3 regions of the Acetobacterium sp. UBA5834 genome follow, and region 3 is predicted to be linked to each of the others. Evidence: riboswitches for the same ligand, from Rfam matches in the RefSeq annotation. Region 3 holds a riboswitch; each other region holds the start of a gene.
The links. Region 3 has a riboswitch for cyclic di-GMP ahead of B3F51_RS13565 (hypothetical protein). Riboswitches for the same ligand answer to the same signal wherever they lie in the genome.
Positions count from the first base shown of each region.

Region 1: another riboswitch for cyclic di-GMP. It lies ahead of B3F51_RS05735 (flagellar hook-length control protein FliK); the one in region 3 lies ahead of B3F51_RS13565 (hypothetical protein).
Region 2: another riboswitch for cyclic di-GMP. It lies ahead of B3F51_RS06835 (poly-gamma-glutamate hydrolase family protein); the one in region 3 lies ahead of B3F51_RS13565 (hypothetical protein).

Region 1 is NZ_DJGY01000028.1:2,302-9,438, reverse strand. It holds gene B3F51_RS05740 (Na/Pi cotransporter family protein) at 1-1,220, shown strand, start outside; cyclic di-GMP riboswitch class I at 1,349-1,433, shown strand; gene B3F51_RS05735 (flagellar hook-length control protein FliK) at 1,823-3,265, shown strand; gene B3F51_RS05730 (flagellar hook assembly protein FlgD) at 3,279-3,707, shown strand; gene B3F51_RS05725 (TIGR02530 family flagellar biosynthesis protein) at 3,740-4,150, shown strand; gene B3F51_RS05720 (flagellar hook-basal body complex protein) at 4,223-5,725, shown strand; gene B3F51_RS05715 (flagellar FlbD family protein) at 5,910-6,104, shown strand; gene B3F51_RS05710 (motility protein A) at 6,136-6,987, shown strand; gene B3F51_RS05705 (OmpA/MotB family protein) at 7,005-7,137, shown strand, end outside.
Region 2 is NZ_DJGY01000030.1:83,608-90,744, reverse strand. It holds partial or broken gene pgsB (poly-gamma-glutamate synthase PgsB) at 1-916, shown strand, start outside; gene pgsC (poly-gamma-glutamate biosynthesis protein PgsC) at 939-1,394, shown strand; gene B3F51_RS06850 (CapA family protein) at 1,409-2,410, shown strand; gene B3F51_RS06845 (gamma-glutamyltransferase family protein) at 2,459-4,114, shown strand; gene B3F51_RS06840 (hypothetical protein) at 4,194-4,697, shown strand; gene B3F51_RS06835 (poly-gamma-glutamate hydrolase family protein) at 4,752-5,429, opposite strand; cyclic di-GMP riboswitch class I at 5,500-5,584, opposite strand; cyclic di-GMP riboswitch class I at 5,668-5,752, opposite strand; gene B3F51_RS06830 (glycoside hydrolase family 16 protein) at 6,140-6,841, opposite strand; gene B3F51_RS06825 (VOC family protein) at 6,918-7,137, opposite strand, start outside.
Region 3 is NZ_DJGY01000067.1:21,747-28,883, forward strand. It holds gene B3F51_RS13540 (SDR family NAD(P)-dependent oxidoreductase) at 1-417, shown strand, start outside; gene B3F51_RS13545 (NAD(P)/FAD-dependent oxidoreductase) at 641-2,098, shown strand; gene B3F51_RS13550 (NAD(P)/FAD-dependent oxidoreductase) at 2,095-3,387, shown strand; gene B3F51_RS13555 (DUF1667 domain-containing protein) at 3,384-3,815, shown strand; gene B3F51_RS13560 (class II fructose-bisphosphate aldolase) at 3,805-4,665, shown strand; gene B3F51_RS13565 (hypothetical protein) at 4,939-5,340, opposite strand; cyclic di-GMP riboswitch class I at 5,419-5,502, opposite strand; gene B3F51_RS13570 (sensor domain-containing diguanylate cyclase) at 5,579-7,137, opposite strand, start outside.

The sequences.
Region 1 (7,137 bases), on a different contig from region 3:
CACTACTGGGAGTTCTGATCGGAACCCTGATCACTGGTATCATACAAAGCAGTAGTGCCTCCATTGGTTTGCTCCAGGCACTGGCTTTGTCAGGGGTATTTGCCAGTATTGGCGGAACCGGTGCGATCCAAATCTGTATTCCCATTTTAATAGGTACCAATATTGGAACCTGTGTGACCGCTCTGATTTCCTGCATTGGTACCTCCACAGCTGCAAAAAAAGCGGCCTTTATCCACCTGTTTGTTAATGTATTTGGAGCTATCTGGGTGATGATCCTGTTGGTCGGAATGGACAGCATCATGGCGACTAATCCCATTTATGAATTCATTGTCGGTATTTCCGGCGTATTTATCAGTAGCAGCGGTGAGGTGGTTCCTAATGTGGCAAGACAAATTGCCATGGCGCATACCTTTTTTAATGTAGCCAACACCATTGTGTTATTTCCCCTGATTGGTTATTTTGTCACCTTTCTGGATCGGATCTATCCGGAGAAAGAAGAAGAAAAAGGATTGCAATTGGATGATCGATTGCTCAATAATCCTTCCGTTGCTTTAGGTCAGGTTGTCAAAGAAACAAATCGCCTGGCCGAAATGAGTTTTAAGAATTTTAAAATTGCCTGTGAATCCATCATGGATGGGAATGAAAAGCTGGTTGAAGAAATAATCAAGCGGGAAGAACGCATTGATGAATTTCAACAGGGCATCGTGGAATACTCGGTTAAGCTTTCAAACGAAAATATGTCAGAAGAAGAAAATGACCGCCTGGCCTTTGTCATGAAAGGGAGCCATGATCTGGAGCGAATTGGCGATCATGCCATGAATATCGGGGAGCTGGCTGAAATGCGGGCGACTAACAAAATCATCTTTAGTGATATTGCCAATCAGGAAGTGTTAAATTTAATCAGTTTGACTTCCAACACCCTCAGGGATATGGTAGAATTAATGGAAACAGAAGAGTCAAGCTTATGCTATAAAATTCTTGATGAAGAAGAAGAAATTGATGAAATGACAGAAAGCTTAAAGGATGACCACATCCGTCGCCTTAACGAGGGAATCTGCAATCCTTATGCCGGAGTCATTTTTCTGGATCTGTTGACCAATATTGAACGGGTTGGTGATCATGCCTCGAACATTGCCCAGGGTATTTTGGGCTTAAAACTGCATCAGGGGTTGATTGCCAAAGATGATTATGACAATGAAATGGAAGATAGTCAGCAATAAATACAACCAACCAGATAGGGTCGTAACATAGATAAATACAGCTAAATAGAGGTATTTACAAGAAATTTACCTTAAGAAAAGTAATATTTTCATTGACAATGAGAGGATTATATCGTAATATTATAACAACCTAATATTGGCATACTTATTGAAAAGTAAGGACGCAAAACTACAGGGTCTAAATACAATGGTACATGACAGCCAGTTGCAATTAAGATGGTTATAACCATAATGAGCAGCGGTATTGTCGCTGCTTTTTTTTGTCAGAAATTAACCATAAAATGAGTTGCAGGGTTTTCCTTGACTGTTATATAATAATGGCCGGTTTGTTTTTCAGGAAAGATTCTTTTAGCGGGAATAATTGTTATTTAAAATAGGAGTTTTCTTAAGATCCAATTTAATTTGTGATTTAGATGTTTACAGCGGTTATTTTGGCTTATATAGTATACATATGATTATCACAGCCGTTTCGGCTGTTATAATAAACGAACAATTTGAATTGTTCGATCATGTTAGCGGTATGATTGTGTATCGGTAATAATCAAATTTACGAAGGGAGGTAGGCAATGAATTTAGAGTTTCAAGCGACAGGAAGGTCGACAATGGCAGGATTGAGAGGGATGAGTGGACAATCAGAAAATCCATCCACCAGTCAGACAAGCGGACATGAAAAAAGCGCCCAATTTAAGGATTTGCTGGATCAGTCAAAACAGACGATCAGTCATGCGGATCATCATGCGGAGAAGGTTCGAAAGAATCAGCGGGAAGCCAAATCGATTGCGGAAAACAATCGACGGCAAAGCGATCAAACATTGGTAAAAGATGGTGAAGTCACGACTGTTGATGATCAAGTTGAAGAACCAAAGATTGCGGAGCAAAAAAGCGATGAAGAACGGGGAACAAGTTCTTTATCAACACTGGATTCAACACAGTTAATGGCTATCCAGAGTTTTCAGGGAGGTATCGAAACAGCGCTGACAAGGCTTAACCTGAAATTAGGTATTCAAGGAGTTGAAGAGCCGGAAGCTATGGGTGAACAGGGGCAAATGCTCACCGTGACAACGGAGAGTAGTCAGCCATTACTGTCACCTGCGTTAGAAGGTATGTTACCGTTTGAAGAAATCAGGGAAGAAGTCACACCGGTAGTGGTGCAAAACAGTGAACGTTTGAATGATGGAACGGTTTTCGAAATTAAAGGCGAACCGGAGTTGCAAAAAACCGTTGGGTCTGAGTTGGATTTAGTTGATGTTACAACCAATAGACGCAACCCGGATCAGGAATTGGTTAGCCAGTCAATCAAAGTCGATGGTTCTGATTTACAGACCGTTGATGAAAGCCAACAACTACAGGGTAATCAACCGTTGGAAAACAAATCTGAAATTGCGGTTGATGGAGCAAACAAACCTGTTTTAACGGAAGAATCTGAGGCCGATCAATTTAAAATCGATGTTCAAACCAACCAGATCAATCAAACAGAAAAACAGAGTTTGGGTGAAAATGGTGTTCAGGAAATTAATATGGCCGGGGTTAATTCAAACAAAAGCGCAGAAGTTCAAGTAACGACCAAAACAGAGGTCGCTCAGCAGGTTCAGCAGAAAATTCTTCAGAATTTCGAACCCAACAAGCCCATGGTATTTCAAATGACCCTGTCACCAGATAATTTAGGCGATATCGATGTTAAATTGAGCTTCGATCAGGGAAAACTCATCATTGATATTATGGCCGCCAGCCAGGAAACCCAAAAACTGTTGGGAAACCAAATTAATCAACTGGTTAGAGGTTTGGCGCTTCAGAATGTTCAAGTGGAAACGGTGCACTTAAATACCCCGGTAGAGCAAAGCAGTGATAGTCAGGATGCAACATTTATGATGAACAATGGTTCTGATCCCAATCAAAATCAAAATCAGGCTCTGTTAAGAGAACGATTTATAAAAAACAGCGGGGTATTGAACAGCATCACAACAAATGGTGACGAAGACGAATCGGTATTGATTCCCCAGAATCTCCAGAACTATACGAACCACCGTGTGAATTACTTGATTTAAGGAGGAAGATATAATGGCGATTGATAATATTAATAATTATTTAAGTACTGCAGCAACGACATCAGCAACAACAGCTACTTCGACAAAGAAAACCGGCACATCGATGGATATGGATGATTTTCTCAAGTTGATGGTGGCCCAGTTGCAGAATCAGGATATGAATAATACCGCAGATACCTCGCAATACACGACCCAGATGGCGCAGTTTTCAATGGTTCAGGCCTTGACTGAACTGAATGAAATGACTAAAACAGTTTATTCAATGAGCTTGATTGGAAAAGACATTACGCTGGCAGAAAACGCTTCAGATGGTTCGCTTCATGTTGTTGCCGGGACAGTAGAAGGTGTCAATTTATATAATGGTGACGCTCAGGTGATTGTAAACGGTGTGTCTTATCCGATGAGCAGTATTATGGAAGTTACGCAGGCGAAATCAGAATAATTGACATTTAATGTTTAAGAAGAGGTGATCCAATGGCGGACAGAATCAATGGAAATTTTTATCGGTTAAATGATGCCATCATTCGACAAACCGAAAAAATAACCAATCCCACAAATCAGGCCTCAAAAGTCACGAATCCGGAAAAAAGCGAAAATAGCTTTCGTGAGCTTCTCGATCAACAAATAAAAAACAGTGTCACATTTACCAAACACGCCAGTATCAGAAAAGAACAGCGTAATATTGAAGTGTCTGACAGTGATTTGGAAAAGTTGGGAGATGCCTGTGACAAAGCTCAGGAAAAAGGGATTGGCAATGCATTAATTATGATGGATAATTCAGCATTTATCGTCAATGCGGCAGATAAACGAGTTATTACCGTAATGGACAAAAACGAAATGAAAAATAAACTATTCAATGATATTGATGGTGCCGTGTTTATATAGTTGGACCTCGATGAGGAGACTGGAAGCTTTGACCGACAGATAAGCTTCGAACGGCACAGAAAGGAATCAAAAATGATCAGATCTTTATACTCAGGAATTTCCGGGATGGCAGCCCACCAGACCAAATTAAATGTAATTGGTAACAATATTGCCAATGTTAATACTTACGGCTTTAAAGCCAGTCGAGTGGTCTTCAGTGATGTACTTTATCAGAATTTATCAACCGCTACTGAGGCAACCAACACGACTGGCGGGACCAATGCCAGCCAGTTGGGTTATGGTGCCAAGGTAGCCAGCATTGATATGCTCAACACTATTTCCTCTGGAGCCAGCACTGGTCGAGCCCTGGATGTCTATATTGCTGGTGAAGGCTATCTGGTTGTACAACCGGAGGCCGGAGCAAACCGTTATACCCGGGTTGGTAATTTAAAATTTGATGCCTTGGGAAATCTAACCGATGGTGCGGGTAGCAAGGTTATGGGGATACCTCTGGATGTGGATAACAATCCTGTTCTCGATGCCAATGGTACTCTGGCAATTGATGATCTTCAGGCAATTAACGTTCCGCCAGCAGAATTGGCTAAATATACCGGCATCACCATTGGTAAATCGGGCGAGATTACCGGGATTAAAGCTGGGGATCCAGAATTTACGAAAACGGCGGGAAATACGTGGTTAACTGGAATGACGCTTCCAACAGATTCTAATTATACGGGCAATGTTCAACTGGCAGTTGGAGAAATGGTGAATGTCGATGCTGCCAGCACTGAGATAGCAGCACTTTCAATTGAGCCAACCGCAGATGTTGTTGGAACATTGACATTGACGAAAACTGGTAATGTGTACACACTGGATCCAGCAAACCTCACACTTAAAGACGAAACGACGCCAATAACAGGAGACTTGACAGGAACGTTATCTTCAAGTGGGATTTTAACGTTTGCAAATCTGCCTGGACTTAAAATTGATACAACAAAACTAGTATCGGCTGCTGCAGATTTAGAGAGCGGTGTGGATATTGGTACAATCGCTTTAGATGGTTTTACTTCAGTAGTAGCAACGGTTAAAAACCAGGGTGGGGTAACAGAATACCTAAGAACCCCCCAAGGTACTGACATTGAGTTTGATCCGACAACAGATAGCAGTGTTGCACTTACAAGTACAACGGGTGGTACAGTTACGCTAAATGTAGATCCAACAGCATTTGACAATATTGTCCAAAATTTGGATACAAATCCGATAGAAAATACTTTAGTCGGAAAAATCGAAGCCGGAAGTGACAAACCCGTAACCCTGGGCTACCTGGCACTTGGAAAATTTGCCAACGTCGATGGTTTACTGCAAGATGGTAATGGCTACTTTATGGAATCCGCAAACTCTGGAACTCCGGTTGCGACCAAAGCCGGAACCAATGGCACTGGGGGAACCGAATCAGCCAATCTGGAAATGTCAAATGTTGACTTATCTCAGGAATTTACTGACATGATTGTTGCCCAACGTGGTTTTCAGGCAAATTCACGAATCATCACAGTTTCTGACTCTATTTTGGAAGAATTGATTAACCTGAAACGATAGCAAATAATGATTAAGAAGAGCTCACCCGAAGGGAAGAAATCCTTCGGGATGAGCTTTTTATCCTGGCCAGATACCAAAGGGGTGAGCACCCCTTTGGTATCTGGCTGTTACTTAGTAAAAAGTTGAAAATTACTTCTATTTAGGTTATACTATGAAAATAAAAAATATATTTTAAGGTGGAAATATGATAGAATTAACTAGATTAAACAAACAAAAGAATGAAAAGTTTCTACTTAATTGTGAGATCATTGAAATTATTGAAGAAAAACCAGATACCACCATTCGCCTGACGAATGGCAAACACTATGTGGTAAACGAAAGTTCAGCCCAGGTACTATCAAAGATTATTGCATACAAACGAAATATTTTTAGCCGTTAACCACTAAATATCTGACAGGAAGTATAAATTTATGGAAATTTCAACAATCATTGCTTATGTCCTAGTCGTCTTTACGATGTTTTTTGGGATGACATTCAGTTCTGCAAATGGTTTTAATATTGGGGCATTAATGAATTTTATTGATCCTCAAAGTATGTTTATAACCATCGGTGGAACATTTTTCGTGCTGATTGCCTCTTTTCCAATCAAATCGTTTAAACATATCCCGAAGCATTTAAAGATGATATTTTTTAAAAGTAAACAAGATCCTCTGGAATATGTGGATATACTGACAGAACTTTCCAAAGAGGCGAGACGTAAGGGATTGTTGGCTCTGGAAGCAAAGGCAGCCGATATTCAGGATGAGTTTCTTAAGGAAAGCGTCCTGCGAATTGTCGATGCCATTGAGCCGGATAAATTAAGATCCTGGTTTGATCAAAAAATCGATTATATCTCAGAACGAAATGATCTCGAACGAAAAATATATGATATGGGCGCTGCTTTGGGGCCGGCTTTCGGGATGATCGGAACCCTGATTGGTTTGGTAAACATGCTAAAAAACATGAGCTTTGAAGGTGGTGCCAGCACCCTGGGCTCTGATATGTCGGTCGCATTGATTACGACCTTTTATGGATCGGTACTGGCAAACTGTGTCTTTATGCCAGTATCCAGTAAATTGGAAATTGCTCAGGAGCGGGATCTGCTAATCAAGGAGCTGATTATTGAGGGTGTAGTTGCCATAAAAGAAGGCGAGAACCCCAAATACATCCGAGATAAATTGATGAACTTTTTGACGGAAGAAGAAATCAGGAAAGCGAATGGTGAAGCCCCGTCAAAAGGTGGAAAATCCAAAGGTAAAAAAGGAAAAGCTGTTGAAAGTTAAAAATAGGGGTATATATTATGGGCAAGCGTAATAAGAACAAAAAAGGAATCAATAAAGATGCCTGGCTGAATACCTATGCAGATATGATCACCCTGATTTTAATCTTCTTTATCCTACTTTTCTCGATGTCAACGTTGGATGCAGCAAAGT
Region 2 (7,137 bases), on a different contig from region 3:
TATCGGAGAACAGCGTCGGGTTGTCGCCAAGGTCGCTAATCTGGGGGCGAATGCGCTGGTCAGTGAATGCATGGCCGTAAATCCGGATTATCAAATTATTTTTCAAAAGCAGATGGTCCAGGCCCAAGTTGGCGTGATCGTCAATGTGCTTGAAGATCATATGGATGTGATGGGCCCTACCCTGGACAACATTGCTGAAGCATTCACGGCTACCATTCCTTATCATGGTAAGTTGGTCATTGCCACCGGACCCTATCAGCAGTATTTTACAGATATTGCTAAAGCTCGAGATACTGAGGTATTTGTCGCCGATTCTTCGCAAATCACCGAGGAACAAATGCGTCAGTTTGGTTACATCGTATTTCCGGAAAATGTCGCCTTGGCGCTGGCTACTGCTGAAGCCATGAATATTGACGAAAAAAAAGCCTGGAGGGGGATGTTAAAAGCAAACCCCGATCCCGGGGCCTTGCGTATCCATACCTTGTCGATCAATGGCCAAACAACCTATTTTGTGAATGCCTTTGCCGCCAATGATGCGACTTCAACACTGGCAATCTGGCAACGAACCGATGAGTTGGGCTATCCCTGTAATAACTCAGCCGTTGTCATGAATTGTCGTTCGGATCGTGTTGACCGATCGATGCAGTTTGCTCAGGATGTTTTCCCATATTTACCCAGCAATCTTTTTATCTGTATGGGTTCCAGCACGAAGCCGATTCTGGATGAATATAATGCAGGAAAAATTCAAACCGATGAATTTTATGATGCCAAAACTGCAAATGGATTTGATATATATAAAGATCTTGAAACCAAGCTTGCCGGTAAAGTCATCTTCGGGGTTGGCAATATTCATGGCACCGCCGAGGAATTCATTGAAGCTTTATTAAATATTGAACCTGAATTAGTCACAAAATAAATCAAACAAGGGAGAAGATAAAATGTACGGAACCGAATTGTATACTGCCATTATCATCGGTGCTATGATCAGTTTGATCTATACCGAAGCAACCGGAATTCTGCCAGCTGGTTTAGTGGTGGCCGGATATATAGCCCTAATGTTTAATCACCCCTATACCATTTTGATTATGCTGTTGATCAGCTGCCTGTCTTATTTAATCGTAACCCATGGTGTTGCCCGCCTGGTAATCCTGTACGGCCGCCGAAAATTTTTGGCGATGATCACGGTTGCGGTAATTATTACGGCCCTGCTCGGCATTATGGTTCCCTATCTGCCCTATGAATTTTTTGCAATTACCGGAATTGGCGTTATTGTCCCCGGCATCATTGCCAATTGCATTGATCGACAAGGCTTTGCGCACACCATGATCAGTACAGTGATCGTCAGTACGGCAACTTTTTTACTTTTATTTGGCTATAATGCTATTTTTGTATAACTAGGGTAGCCGATATGGATAAAAAGTTAACTTTTAAGATGAAAGTCCTTCGTTTTACCAAAAAATACAAAAAAAGAACAACACCGCATACCCTGATCGCAACCGCCATCCTGCTGTTTTTACTAATTCTTATACCGGCTATGGATCAGGTTCTGGTTCAGGGAAAACCTGAAGTGGTGACTCAAACCGGCACATTTACGGCTAGCTTTACTGGTGATCTTAACTTTAATGACTACTATGAAAAATACATTAACGACAATGGAACTACCAAAATCACCCAGGATGTCATCCGTTATTTAGAAACATCTGATTATGTGACAGGTAATGTGATAGGTACCTTTACTGAAACCGAAGCTAAATTATTAGCTGATTCTCATTTCTCGGTTGTTGACGTTTATGATGAAACCGCAGCCGAAACAACCATTCTGGAAAAAAATGACCTACCCTATGTGGGTACCCGCTCCATTGGTGAAGACAATGTCGTTTATCAACAGATCAACGATGTAACCGTAGCTACACTCGGAACTTCAGAAGCCAGATTTGTTGACGATTTGAAATGGATTAAAGAGGCTAAATTAAATGCCGATATCGTCGTTGTCCATATTAATTGGTACGAAAAATACACCACCAAAGTCAGTGACAGCCAACGTAGCATTGCCAAAGCCCTGAGTGATGCTGGGGCTGATTTTATTGTTGGTCATAACACCAGGGTTCTTCAACCGATTGAAATCTATCAGGATACGGTAATCATGTATAGTTTAGGTAATTTTTTGCATGGTGAGGTTTATGCAAGTACACAAGACAGTGCCATTATTCAATATACCACTGATGCTAATTTTTCCTCGATCACTATGAGCATTATTCCCTTGAGTTTGACTTATGGCCGACCTCATCCCGCCGTCAATTTAACCGAAGTCCTTAATCGACATAACATCTTCGACGTGCTTACCCGCGAACTGCCTGATACCATTACAACAACTGAAACCAATGGGGTTCTCAGTTTTACACTTCACTAAGAAGACCCCACTTTATATTTCATAATCAGATAGGATGGAACTGATCGCTTGAAAGCAAATAAACATCTCACAAAAATTGCTGTTCTTACCCTGGCAACCGCCTGTATTCTTTTTGGGGGACTGATGCTCCTGCTTAATAATAGCAACAAAACAAATCATGACCAAAACATGAATGCTTATCTTGGTACAAACAGCCAAGGAAGTCCTGGTTATGGCGTTGTATCGGACAATATCGAGGCAACAGAGATTGGTATGAAGATTCTTGAACAAGGCGGCAGTGCGGTGGATGCGGCGATTGCCGTTTCCTATGCTTTAGGGGTTATTTCGCCGTTTGCCTCAGGTATTGGAGGCGGTGGCATTATGCTGGTTTATCCTGCTGATGGAACTGATCCGATCGTCTACGATTATATGGGGTCATCCCCGGTAAATACCTCTGGTTCAATCGCTGTTCCCGGTTTTGTCAAGGGGATGGCAGCAGTTCATCAGGATTTTGGAAAATTGTCGATGGCTGATCTGCTTGATCCATCCATAAAGCTGGCTAAAGAAGGTGCTGTAGTTACCCCCCTACTTGTAAGAATGATCACGAATTCCCAAGCTAAAATTGACCCTGCTGTGCGTGACGTTTTTTTTCCGGGTGGATCTCCAATCTCAGCAGGTGATCAGCTTAAACAACCAGCCTTGGCGGAAACGCTGGAAACAATCAAGACAAATGGTTCAGACGACTTTTATCAGGGAGAGATTGCCAATCAAATCGCCAAAAGCAACAGCGGTGTAACGTTGCAGGATCTGTCATCCTACCAGGTTGAAAAACGAATACCCGCTATGGGGTCTTTTGATGGATATGAGGTCTTTTCTTCAGCACCTTCTTCCGGCGGTGTTACGCTGATTCAAATGCTGGCGCTTTCAGAAAAACTTGAATTAAGCAAATATCCGGTCGATTCTCCGGAATACATCACGCTCTTATCGGAGATAACCCAGGTCAGTTATAATGATCGATATCAGAATGTCCTTGATCCAAATTTTTATAATGTCGATAGTACCGAATTGACATCGGCAGATCATATTTCCCAATTAGCTGGAAAAATCACGCCGATTGTCAACCTAACGCAAACAATAACGGTGGATAGCCTTGCAGAAAGCAACGGAGAGGAAAATACGACCCATTTTGTCATTTGCGATCAAAACGGGATGATGGTTTCTGTAACCAATACCTTAACCTACTGGTTTGGCACTGGCAAAAATGTCGACGGCTTTTTTATGAATGCACACATGGAAAACTTTTCTACCAATGCTTCATCTTTGAATAAAGCCGAAGCCGGAAAAAGACCCCGGTCTTATATTTCACCAACGATTTTAGCAAAACACGGAAAACCCGTTATGGGCATCGGCAGTCCCGGGGGTAAACGGATTCCTTTGATGATAACTGAGGTGCTTGAGCGTTTTTTCAAATATGACCAATCTTTACAGGAAGCAATTGATGCACCTCGTTTTTTCAATGATCAGAATTCAGTTTACGTGGAAGACAATTATTTAACCACCGCAACCGAGGAGCAGCTCCGCGAAATGGGTTATTCTGTTATCAGATATGACAATCCCCTGTTTTATGGCGGGGTGAATTCACTTTATGTTGATTATCTGAATAATAAAATACTCGGTGGCGCTGATGATCGACGGAATGCCTCCTGGCTATGGAATCGAAACTGAAAGAATCAGAATCCCCCAAAGAGCATTACTGCTGTTTCACACCCTTAAATAAACCTAACTAAACTAAGGAGGAAATTTGATGAAAGATGATTCTAAACTACAATCAATGCTATCAAAAATTAATAAGTTAATTCTAGGTAAAGATGAAACGGAAAAGGATAATTGTAAAATTGATGCCGAAGCCCAGAGAATTTATGGACTGTTACGAGCTGCCTATCAACAGATGAAGAACAAGGATGACGAGCTCGATTATTATGACTTTAATCCTCATACCGATGAAGGGATTTATATCCGTAATACGCCCCGCCCTTCTTTTGCGGTGGTTCTTCAATGGGATCTATCTGATTTTGATGATTTTTATGAATTCTGCCAGGCGAATATTTGTAAACCCTGTATGGATAAAGATCCCAATGTTTCAAATCTTGAATTTTTCATGGGGGTACCCGATGATCTTTGTCCTAATGGACGTAAAAGACTGCATTATAACTATGTACTGGCCGATGAACTCAAGTTTATTGATCATGGCCTCGAGGGATGCACCCATTCTTTTTGTAAAATTGCCATGAAAGAAATTAAGCATTAAAAAAGATGGTTTCCTATAAACGGAAGCCATCTTTTTATTTGTAGAAGTTAAAACTTATACCAGCCCAGCTTTGATCGCATTGACGTATTTGCTAAATTCAGGTGTTTTTGACTGAAGACCTTTTGATGTCAAAGCTGAAAAGAAAGTTGCTCTTAATCCTGTGGATAATTCAATCTGAACACCAGCATGGTTCAAATTGTCATTGGCAATATTTGCTTGACTTGTGCCCGCAAGATATCCTGGAGGATCTGCGACCTGATAGCCAGCAGCTGTTAAGCTTTCCTTAACTTTGTTAACCATCGTTGTATCAAGACCACTGACATAGGTCAGTTTTTCTGAACTTGAATATCCATGAACACTAAGGGTTTTTTTACTGCTTTGTACTAAAGAACGAGCAATTGGTTCATCAAAATTTGTTGAAGTGATGTGCAAAGAAAAATTATCACTTTTCATTATACCATAAAATCCATAGAATTTATAATTAGAGCCGGCAATGGCATCGGCTAATTCACTGGTTCCAGGTTCAATCATTCCACCGTGGATCGCAACAATTGCCAGATCAGAAGTAGTATTCCGAGATGCGATTTTATAATCAGTTCCCTGAACCTTCACAGCCGACAATTCACCGTAATTTGCATATAAATCGGCAGCACTGACAGACTGAACTGGTAGTGCCAAGGCACAAGTCAGAAATAAGCCTGCGATTACAGCCATAATTTTCGATTTTTTCATGATAGGTTCCTCCATTTTAATAGAAAAGCTTCAATTTTCAACTGAAAATGAAGCGAATACTCAATATTCTTTCGGTAACCCGGCCACCTTCGTCTTGCAACATTAGGTCCGTGGTTTTGCGTCTCCAACTTTCGTTGGGTTTGCCATTATCGTATTGTTTTATGAATATCAAGACCTCCTTTAAAATAGAAAAACTTCTATCACGCATTACCGAAACAGAAGTTTGAGTTCAATATTTTCCGGTAACCCGGCTACCATCGTCTTAAGACATTAGGCCCGTGGTTTTGCGTCTTCAACTTTCATTGAATTTGCCTTTTCTTTTGTTAAGAGCATTATTTCACAATCGCGATGTTTTTGCAATAGATTTTATTTTAAAAATAAGCTGAATATATCAAAAAAATTCCATCTTTAACATTTTATAATATGTCTACGATTCGAAATAGCATATTACAGGCTTTTTAGATGATATAATCAAGGCGAATAATTCTTTCTTACATTTCTTCTTTATTAACCATAATCTGGAATCGCTATTATTTAAAGATTAATTTAAGAATAATCCAATTACAATCATACTTTTAACGAAGATTATTTTTTACTGAATAAGATTGCCCTCATCGTTCTTTGGCACATAAATTAATCTGGTTTTTCACTGTCGATGGTATTATACCTATTCTGGAAATAGTCATTCTAATTAATTTTATTTTTTCTAACTAATATCGAATCCAATCAACCAATAATACCTGATCATCCGGAACTGGAGTTCCTGCCAGCCAATTGGGGTACCAGGTATTGACCATCAGCTGCATCGGTTGTCCCACCGGGAATCCGTCCTGCCATGACAGAATAAACTTGTTGTCCACATAAAAAGCCAGCTGATCTTCGGTATAGTCAAAACGGTAATTATGAAAAGCGGCAGTGGGATCAAAACCCAACGCTCCCACATATTCATTCTGGACTTCGCCATCAGCGTAGGTGGTCAGAAGCAGCTTTCCTTCTTTAGTATTGTGTATTTCAATGTCAATTTCATAAAAATAATCCGGCGGGGCGTAAAGAAAGAAACCCGTAATCGATGAAGGTGCCACCGGCAATTTCATCCGGGTTTCGTAGCTGCCGTAGGTCACGGCTTGCCGTTTAACCAATTCTCCCCCCTCCAGACTATTGGCTGGCATTCTGATCTTCAGAAAACCATCATTGATCTCAATATTTTGGGGATTCAGCCAGGTTCTCCCTAGATTTTTATCAGATACTGCCCAGATTGTTTCATCAAAGATATCAAAGTTTTCCTGCTGCATTTCACTTTCTGAGCCAGTGCTACCCTGATAAGATGACGAATTCGCCCGATACAGATACACCATAATAACAATCAACAAACATCCCAGAATAAATAATAGCATAACCAATGACTTCTTCATCTAAAACGTCCTCCCTTATTATGCCGTTAATTATGTCACTTTATTCGATTTTAAGAAATTTTAATTTTATGCTGATTTATTCGGCAGAAAATTGCCATCCGATGCCAAACTTATCAGTTAAAGATCCATAGGCTTTACTCCAGAAGGTTTCCTGCAGTAACATCTCCACCGACCCGCCCTTGCTCAATAGACCAAACAGTCGTTTGATTTCTTCCACATCATGGTCTGTGATGATCAAGGTAATGTTATTCCCTTTAATAAAAGACATGCCTGGCGGTACATCCGAAAACATAATC
Region 3 (7,137 bases):
GTCAATCTGACAGCACCCTTTCTGACCTCTCAGTATTTTGCTAAAATCAATCTGGCCAGGCAGCGGCCCGGGCGGATCATCAACATTAATTCCCAGGCGGCCTTTAACGGTTCCACCACCGGCCATGCTCATTACGCTGCCAGCAAAGCCGGGATGGTGGCCCTGACCATTTCGATGGCCCGGGAACTATCGTCCTATGGGATTACTGTTAACGGCATCGCCCTGGGGGTGGTGTATACCGACATGATCCGGGATAAGATTGCCGCTAACCCCGGCTATTACGAAAGTCGGATTCCCATCGGGCGGGTCGCCCAGCCGGAAGATATCGCCAATATCGTCGTCTTTATGGCCTCCGAACCGGCGTCTTACCTCACTGGTACTACCATCGACGCCACTGGCGGAATGTTGATGCGGTAGCCATTATCTGCGGATGGGCGAACACGGTTCGCCCCTACGAACCAGAATTTGCAGTGACGTAAAAAACTCACCAGCTGCGTTACGCATTATCTTGTAGGGGCGAATAGTATTCGCCCGAAACGTTGATCACCAACCAAATGAATGCGGTTGGGTACAACCCGCCGCTACGAACCAAAATAAACAACGGCACAAAATACTCACACCACTAATGAAAGGAAATCACATGAATCATTATGACATCATCATCATTGGCGGCGGGATTACCGGTACGGCCATTGCCCATGAATGTTCAAAATATCAATTGACGGCAGCGCTGCTGGAGCGGGGCACCGATATCGGGATCGGGGCCACCAAAGGAAATGGCGGGGTGGTTCACCCGGGTTATGATCCCACCCCAGGGAGTCTGAAAGCGAAGATCAATGTCCGGGGCGCCAACCGCTATCCGCAGCTGGCCCGGGACCTGAACTTTGGCATCATCAATCCGGGAATCTTTGTGATCGGCTTTAGTGATGCCGATGAGGCGGTGCTAAAACACAAACTGGATTTCGGCATCAAAAACGGGGTTAAAGATCTGGCGATTATTGATGCCGTGCAGATGCGCAACCGTGAGCCCCAGCTGGCCACCACTGCCAGACATGCGCTCTACGCCCCGACGGCTACTGTGGTTGATCCGTTTGAGGTGGCCATTGCTTTTGCTGAAAATGCCAAAGCCAACGGCGTCGAGATTCTGACCAGTCAGCCAGTTACCGCCATTAAAAAAAGAACGGACGGCAATTTTCTGCTGAACACCCCCGATCAGCAATTTACCTGTACTTATATCGTCAACGCCGCCGGTAATCATGCCGATGATGTGGCCAGGCTGGCCGGGATCGCTGAATACCAGATGAAACCCCGCCATGGCGATTTGCTGGTGTTGGATAAGGACATGGTTAATAAGCCCAAAACGGTGATGTTTCCCTGTCCCGGGCCGGACACCAAGGGGATTGCCTGCATACCTACGGTGCATGGTAACACCATCGTTGGTTCCACCGCCACGATGTTGGATGACAAGGAAGCCGTCAACAATTATGCGCCGGGGATTCAGGCTCTGATTGACGGGGTTCACAAGATTTTGCCAGAACTCGACGCCGCTAAGATCATCCGCACCTTTGCCGGGTTGCGGCCAGTGGTGCTGGACAACAACAATGATTTTTACATTGCCGAATCCCCGACGGTTAAAGGTTTTATCCATGCGGCTGGAATTCAGTCTCCGGGGGTGGCCTCGGCCCCGGCGATTGCCGAGCTAGTTCGGGATCTGCTGGATAATGCCGGGTTGGAAATGGTGCCTAAAGCGGATTATAATCCCTATCGGGAGAAACTGACGGTTTTTACGGAGCTGTCGCTTGCTGAACAGGATGCGCTAATTAATGAGCATCCCGCCTATGGTCGGATTGTTTGCCGCTGTGAAACGGTAACCGAGGGTGAAATCATCGCTGCCATCCATGGGGCGATTCCGGCCCACACCCTGGATGCGATTAAGCGCCGGACCCGGGCGGGGATGGGCCGTTGTCAGGGTGGTTTCTGCCAGTATAAGGTGATTGCGATTCTGGCCCGGGAGCTGGGCCTGTCGGCGGATGCCATCTGTCTTGAAGATGCCGGCTCGCAACTGCTTTGCGGGGCAGTCAAGGGAGGTGCGAAATGAAACAGTTAGACTACGACGTGGTCGTCATCGGCGGCGGCCCGGCCGGCATGGCGGCAGCTCTGAAAGCCAACGAAAAGGGCGCCACCGTGGCCATTATCGAACGCAACGACGAGTTGGGGGGGATTCTCAATCAGTGTATTCACAGCGGTTTTGGCCTCAGTTATTTCAAGCAGGAGTTAACCGGCCCGGAATACGCCGAGCTGTTTATTAACCGGGTGAAGGATAGCGATATTGATGTTTATCTGAACACCATGGTTATCGATTTAGCACCAGACCACCGGATCACCGCAGTCAATCAAGACGGCATGCTGGTTCTGGCAGCCGGGGCGATTGTGCTGGCAATGGGCTGTCGCGAACGAACCCGAGGGGCGATTAAGATTCCCGGCTCCCGACCGGCCGGAGTGCTGACCGCCGGGCTGGCCCAGCGTTATGTCAACATTGAAAACCGCAAACCAGGCGAACGAATTGTTATTCTCGGTTCCGGCGACATCGGCCTGATCATGGCCCGACGGCTGACCCTGGAAGGGATGCAGGTGCTGGGGGTTTACGAGTTGATGCCCTATGCCAATGGCCTATACCGGAACATCAAAAATTGCCTCGACGATTTTGATATCCCCCTGCATCTGTCAACCACGGTAACAAATATCATCGGCTACCCGCATCTGGAAGCAGTCGAGGTGGCTAAGGTTGATGAGAACTTTGCGGTGATTGACGAGACCCGGGAAGTGATTGCCTGTGATACCCTGTTGCTGTCGATTGGTCTGATTCCCGAGAATGAGCTGTCGCAAAATTCCGGAGTCCGCCTCAATCCCCGGACCAACGGTCCGCTGGTTGATGAAGAGCTGGCCACCGACCAACCGGGAATCTTTGCCTGTGGCAATGTTCTCCACGTTCACGATCTGGTCGACAATGTGACCCTGGAAGCTGAACAGGCCGGAACCGCTGCCGCAGTCTATGCGTTAGAGCAAAAGGCGGTGGTCAGTGAAAACAGACCGGCCAAAAATCAAGCAACGATCACAATCAGTCCCGGCGAAAATGTCGGCTATACCGTACCGGCCAGGCTGACCATTCCGCCACAAAAGCCAATCCGGATTTTATTCCGGGTCCGAACACCTCTGGATCAGGCTGCAGTCGTGATTCACACCGGTACAGAAATCCTTTACCAGGGTAAAGTCCAGGCCTATAAACCCAGTGTGATGGATGCAGTAGCCTTGCATCCGGAAGAACTCAACCGTCTAAACGAGTCCGACGAACCCATCACCGTATCAGTTCGAGAGGTAAAAAAATGAGACAGAAAAACATGAAACAGCAAGAAAAAATGATTACAGAATCCGATCAAACAGCGATCAAAGTTTGCTGTACCACCTGTCCTCAGGAATGTGTGATCACGGTTTATCTAACAGATGGGGTAATCGACAGGGTAGAGGGACAAGGCTGTAAACGGGGCAAAAAATTTGCCGAAAAAGAGTTAACAAACCCGGAAAGAACCTTAACCAGTACGATACTGGTGGAATATGGAGATAAGGTTTATCTGTTGCCGGTCAAAACGGCTGACCCGATTCCTAAAAAAGATCTGGCGATGGCCATGAATGTCATCCGCAAAGCCAGACTCATCGGGCCTTGTCAGATGGGGGATGTGGTCATCTCAAACATCTGCGGTACCGGGGTGGATGTTGTGGCCTGCCGGAGTATTAAGGAGGAGAATCATGCGTGTTAATCTGACGACGATTTTAAAGCAGGCTCAGGCTGACAGAACAGGGGTGGGAGCTTTTAACACCCCTAATCTGGAAAGCGTCCGGGCGGTGATCGCAGCGGCCGAAGCCGCAAACCAGCCAGTGATCATCATGCATGCCCAGATCCATGAAAGCCTGATTCCCCTGGAAGTCATCGGCCCGGTGATGATCCGGCTGGCCGACCAGGCCCGGGTGGATGTCTGTGTCCATCTCGATCACGGTGAAGACCTGGGCTATCTGCTTCATGCCATGAAAATGGGTTTCACCTCGGTGATGTATGACGGGTCAAGACTGCCCTATGCGGAAAATTTGAGCAACACCCGGGAAATAGTCCGGGTGGCCCATTATCTCGGCGTCTCGGTGGAAGCTGAGTTGGGTCGGGTGCTGCGCCCGGAGGGCGGGGGACGCCCTGATCCCGAAGAAAAAGAGCTGACTCCAGCAGCATGCTACACCGATCCCGAGCAGGCCAGCGACTTTGTAGAGGCTACCGGAGTGGATGCCCTGGCGATTGCCTTTGGTACCGCCCACGGTCTTTACGAGGCCGAACCCTGTCTGGATTTTGAGCGGATCGCCGCCATTCATCAGCAGGTGGATGTCCCATTGGTGATGCACGGCGGTTCGGGAGTAAGTGATAGCGACTTCCGCCAGGCCATTGCTGCCGGGATCACCAAAATCAATTATTTTACCTACATGTCGCTGGCTGGGGGGCAGGCTGTCAAAACCTGGTTTGAACAGCAGCCCGGCCAGGTGCTGCGCTTTGATGAGATTGCAAAGATTGGCCAGGCGGCCATGCAGGCCGATGTGATCCGGGCTATCAAGGTGTTTCAGGGTTAACGCAATCATCTAAAGACTTGGTGGTGAATAATAATAAAAAAATCATTTGGTGTAAATAGCGCAGTTTAAAAAAAACGGTAAGCTCCCATCAAATGGTTTTTTATTGTAGCGAATATTATTACCCTCAAAAAGGATTCAAATACGATCGAAAAACTATACAAAAAAAGACCAACCTGAACTGAGTGCTCAGGCTGGTCAAAGAAGAAGAAAATTTATCTCAGCAAAATTGCTTTTGCCAGATATCTGAATTAAACAATGATTCAGATGAAACGATTAAACAACTGGTTCCAATTCCGGGACAACGGGGTCGGGAGTCAGTTCAATGACCGGGATTTCAGCGGCCGGATCGGTGCTGTCATCGTCAACCGGGGTTTCGGTGACTGGATCGGTGGTGCCATCGTCAACCGGGGTTTCGGTGACTGGATCGGTGGTGCCATCGTCAACCGGTGTGGTGACAGGATCAGTAACGGTCGGGTCACTGCTGTCGGGGCTTTCGGGTTCGACTGGATTGACAACCGGAACGTCTACTGGAGCTGGAGCCGGGGCGACAACGGTTTCCTTTTTGGGAGGTGGATTGCTGTTGCCTTTGTCTGAATTCTTCGGTGCTGCCAGCGCCGTAGCGGGGGCGGAAAGGGCCAGTGCCAGGACCAAAACGAGAAACAATCTTTTTTTCATAAAAGACTCCTTTCAATTGATCTCCATTAAAAAAACTGTATGCCTAAAAAGGCATACAGTTAAAGACCCTGCGCCCTCTTCGGCAACCCGGCTGTCGTAGCAAAATGCCTTAGACCCGTGGCTTTGCGTCCCTGACTTTCACCAGGTTTGCCATTATCGGAGATATTTGATTTTATTATAAATCAGATCGCAAGCGATTGCAAGGGATAATTCAAGGTTTTGAATATAGTTAATTTGATTAAGATTTTTCGGTCCGCAAAATGGTGTTGCGGCCCTGTTTTTTAGCCTGATAGAGGAGCCGGTCGGCCGTTTCGATCAGCTCGCTGACACTGTTGTGATCCCACTCGGCAATTCCGCCGCTGATGGTCAGCTCGATGCGATCGTGGTAGAAACGGGTATCTTTGATTTTGATCCGGATCCGCTGGGCAATCTGGTAGCCCTCGTTGAGGGTGGTGTCCGGCATCACAATTAGGAACTCTTCGCCGCCATAGCGGCCCAGAAAATCGCTTTTGCGGAGGTTATCCATGATGATCTGGACAGTTTCCACCAGCACCGTATCACCAGCCTGATGGCCAAAGCGGTCGTTGACGGATTTAAAATGATCAAGGTCGATCATCATCACCGAAAAGGTCGAATAAAGTAATGGGGTATTGGCATGGATATCCTCCAGAATGTTAAAGATACAGCCCCGGTTGCAGGCTCCGGTGAGGGCATCGATGGTGGATTGCGTAAGCAGAATCGACTCCTGCTTTTTCAAAAACAGGTTGGATTCTTCCAGTTTTTTTAAGATCTGCTTGGTTTTACTGATGTCTTTTGCGTTTAAGATATAGCCGAGGATTTGCCCATCCTCGCTGCGGTAGGCAGAAATCGAGGCGATTACGGTGGTTTTCTGATGGTTGTCTTTAATCATGGTGCCTTCGATGTTTTCCAGGCGGGGGTTTAAAATCAACTTTGCCTGCAAATCACGCAGGCTGCTACTGCCGTCAAAGATGGTGTCAATCGGGCTACCGACGATTTGGCCACAGTGCTTGCCCAGAAACAGCCTAGTATATTGATTGATCCGGAGGATTTTAAGATCACTATCCATAATAATCAGAATATCACCGACCGAATCGATGACGTTTTCCAGGTAGGTTTTGGTAACCAGGGTCGACTGTAGCTTGGCCGACAGCTCATTAAAGGACTGGGTCAGCTGGCCCAGTTCGTTGCTGCCGGAAACCGGCATGAAAAAATCCAGGTTGGTGCCGGAGACCCCTTTAATCCGGTTGGTCAGGCGGATCAAAGGCTCGGTGATGGAGCGGGTCACCAGGAAATAGATCAGCAGCAGGCTAAAGACGGTGTAAGTCAGAAAGACCAGCAGGGTGGCCATCCGGGTGCCATTGATCTGGCGGATAATATCGTCATACTGATAACGGATGGCAATGACCTTCTGGGAATCGTTCATGCCGCCGGGGAAGGTGTTGACATAAATGTATTCCTGATCAAGCAGGCCCAGGTCGCCCGTGATGATCTGGTCGGTGCCATTACTGATGACGGTATCAATCATGGCGATCCGGGCCGGGTCGGTTTCGGTTTGACCGCTACCCAGCATGATGTGGTTTTTGTCATAGACCGTGATGTCAGCAATAAAGGGGTTATTGTCCTGTACAGTTTTTTCCATATCGGTGTAGTTGAGCTGGGTAATAAATTGTGACAGCGAGCCGGGCGAAATGCCCACCTCTAGCACATAACGATGGTCGGCGGTGGGGATATACCCCCACTTGCGCAGCTCCCCGGTGACTAAATCGGTGGTGACAT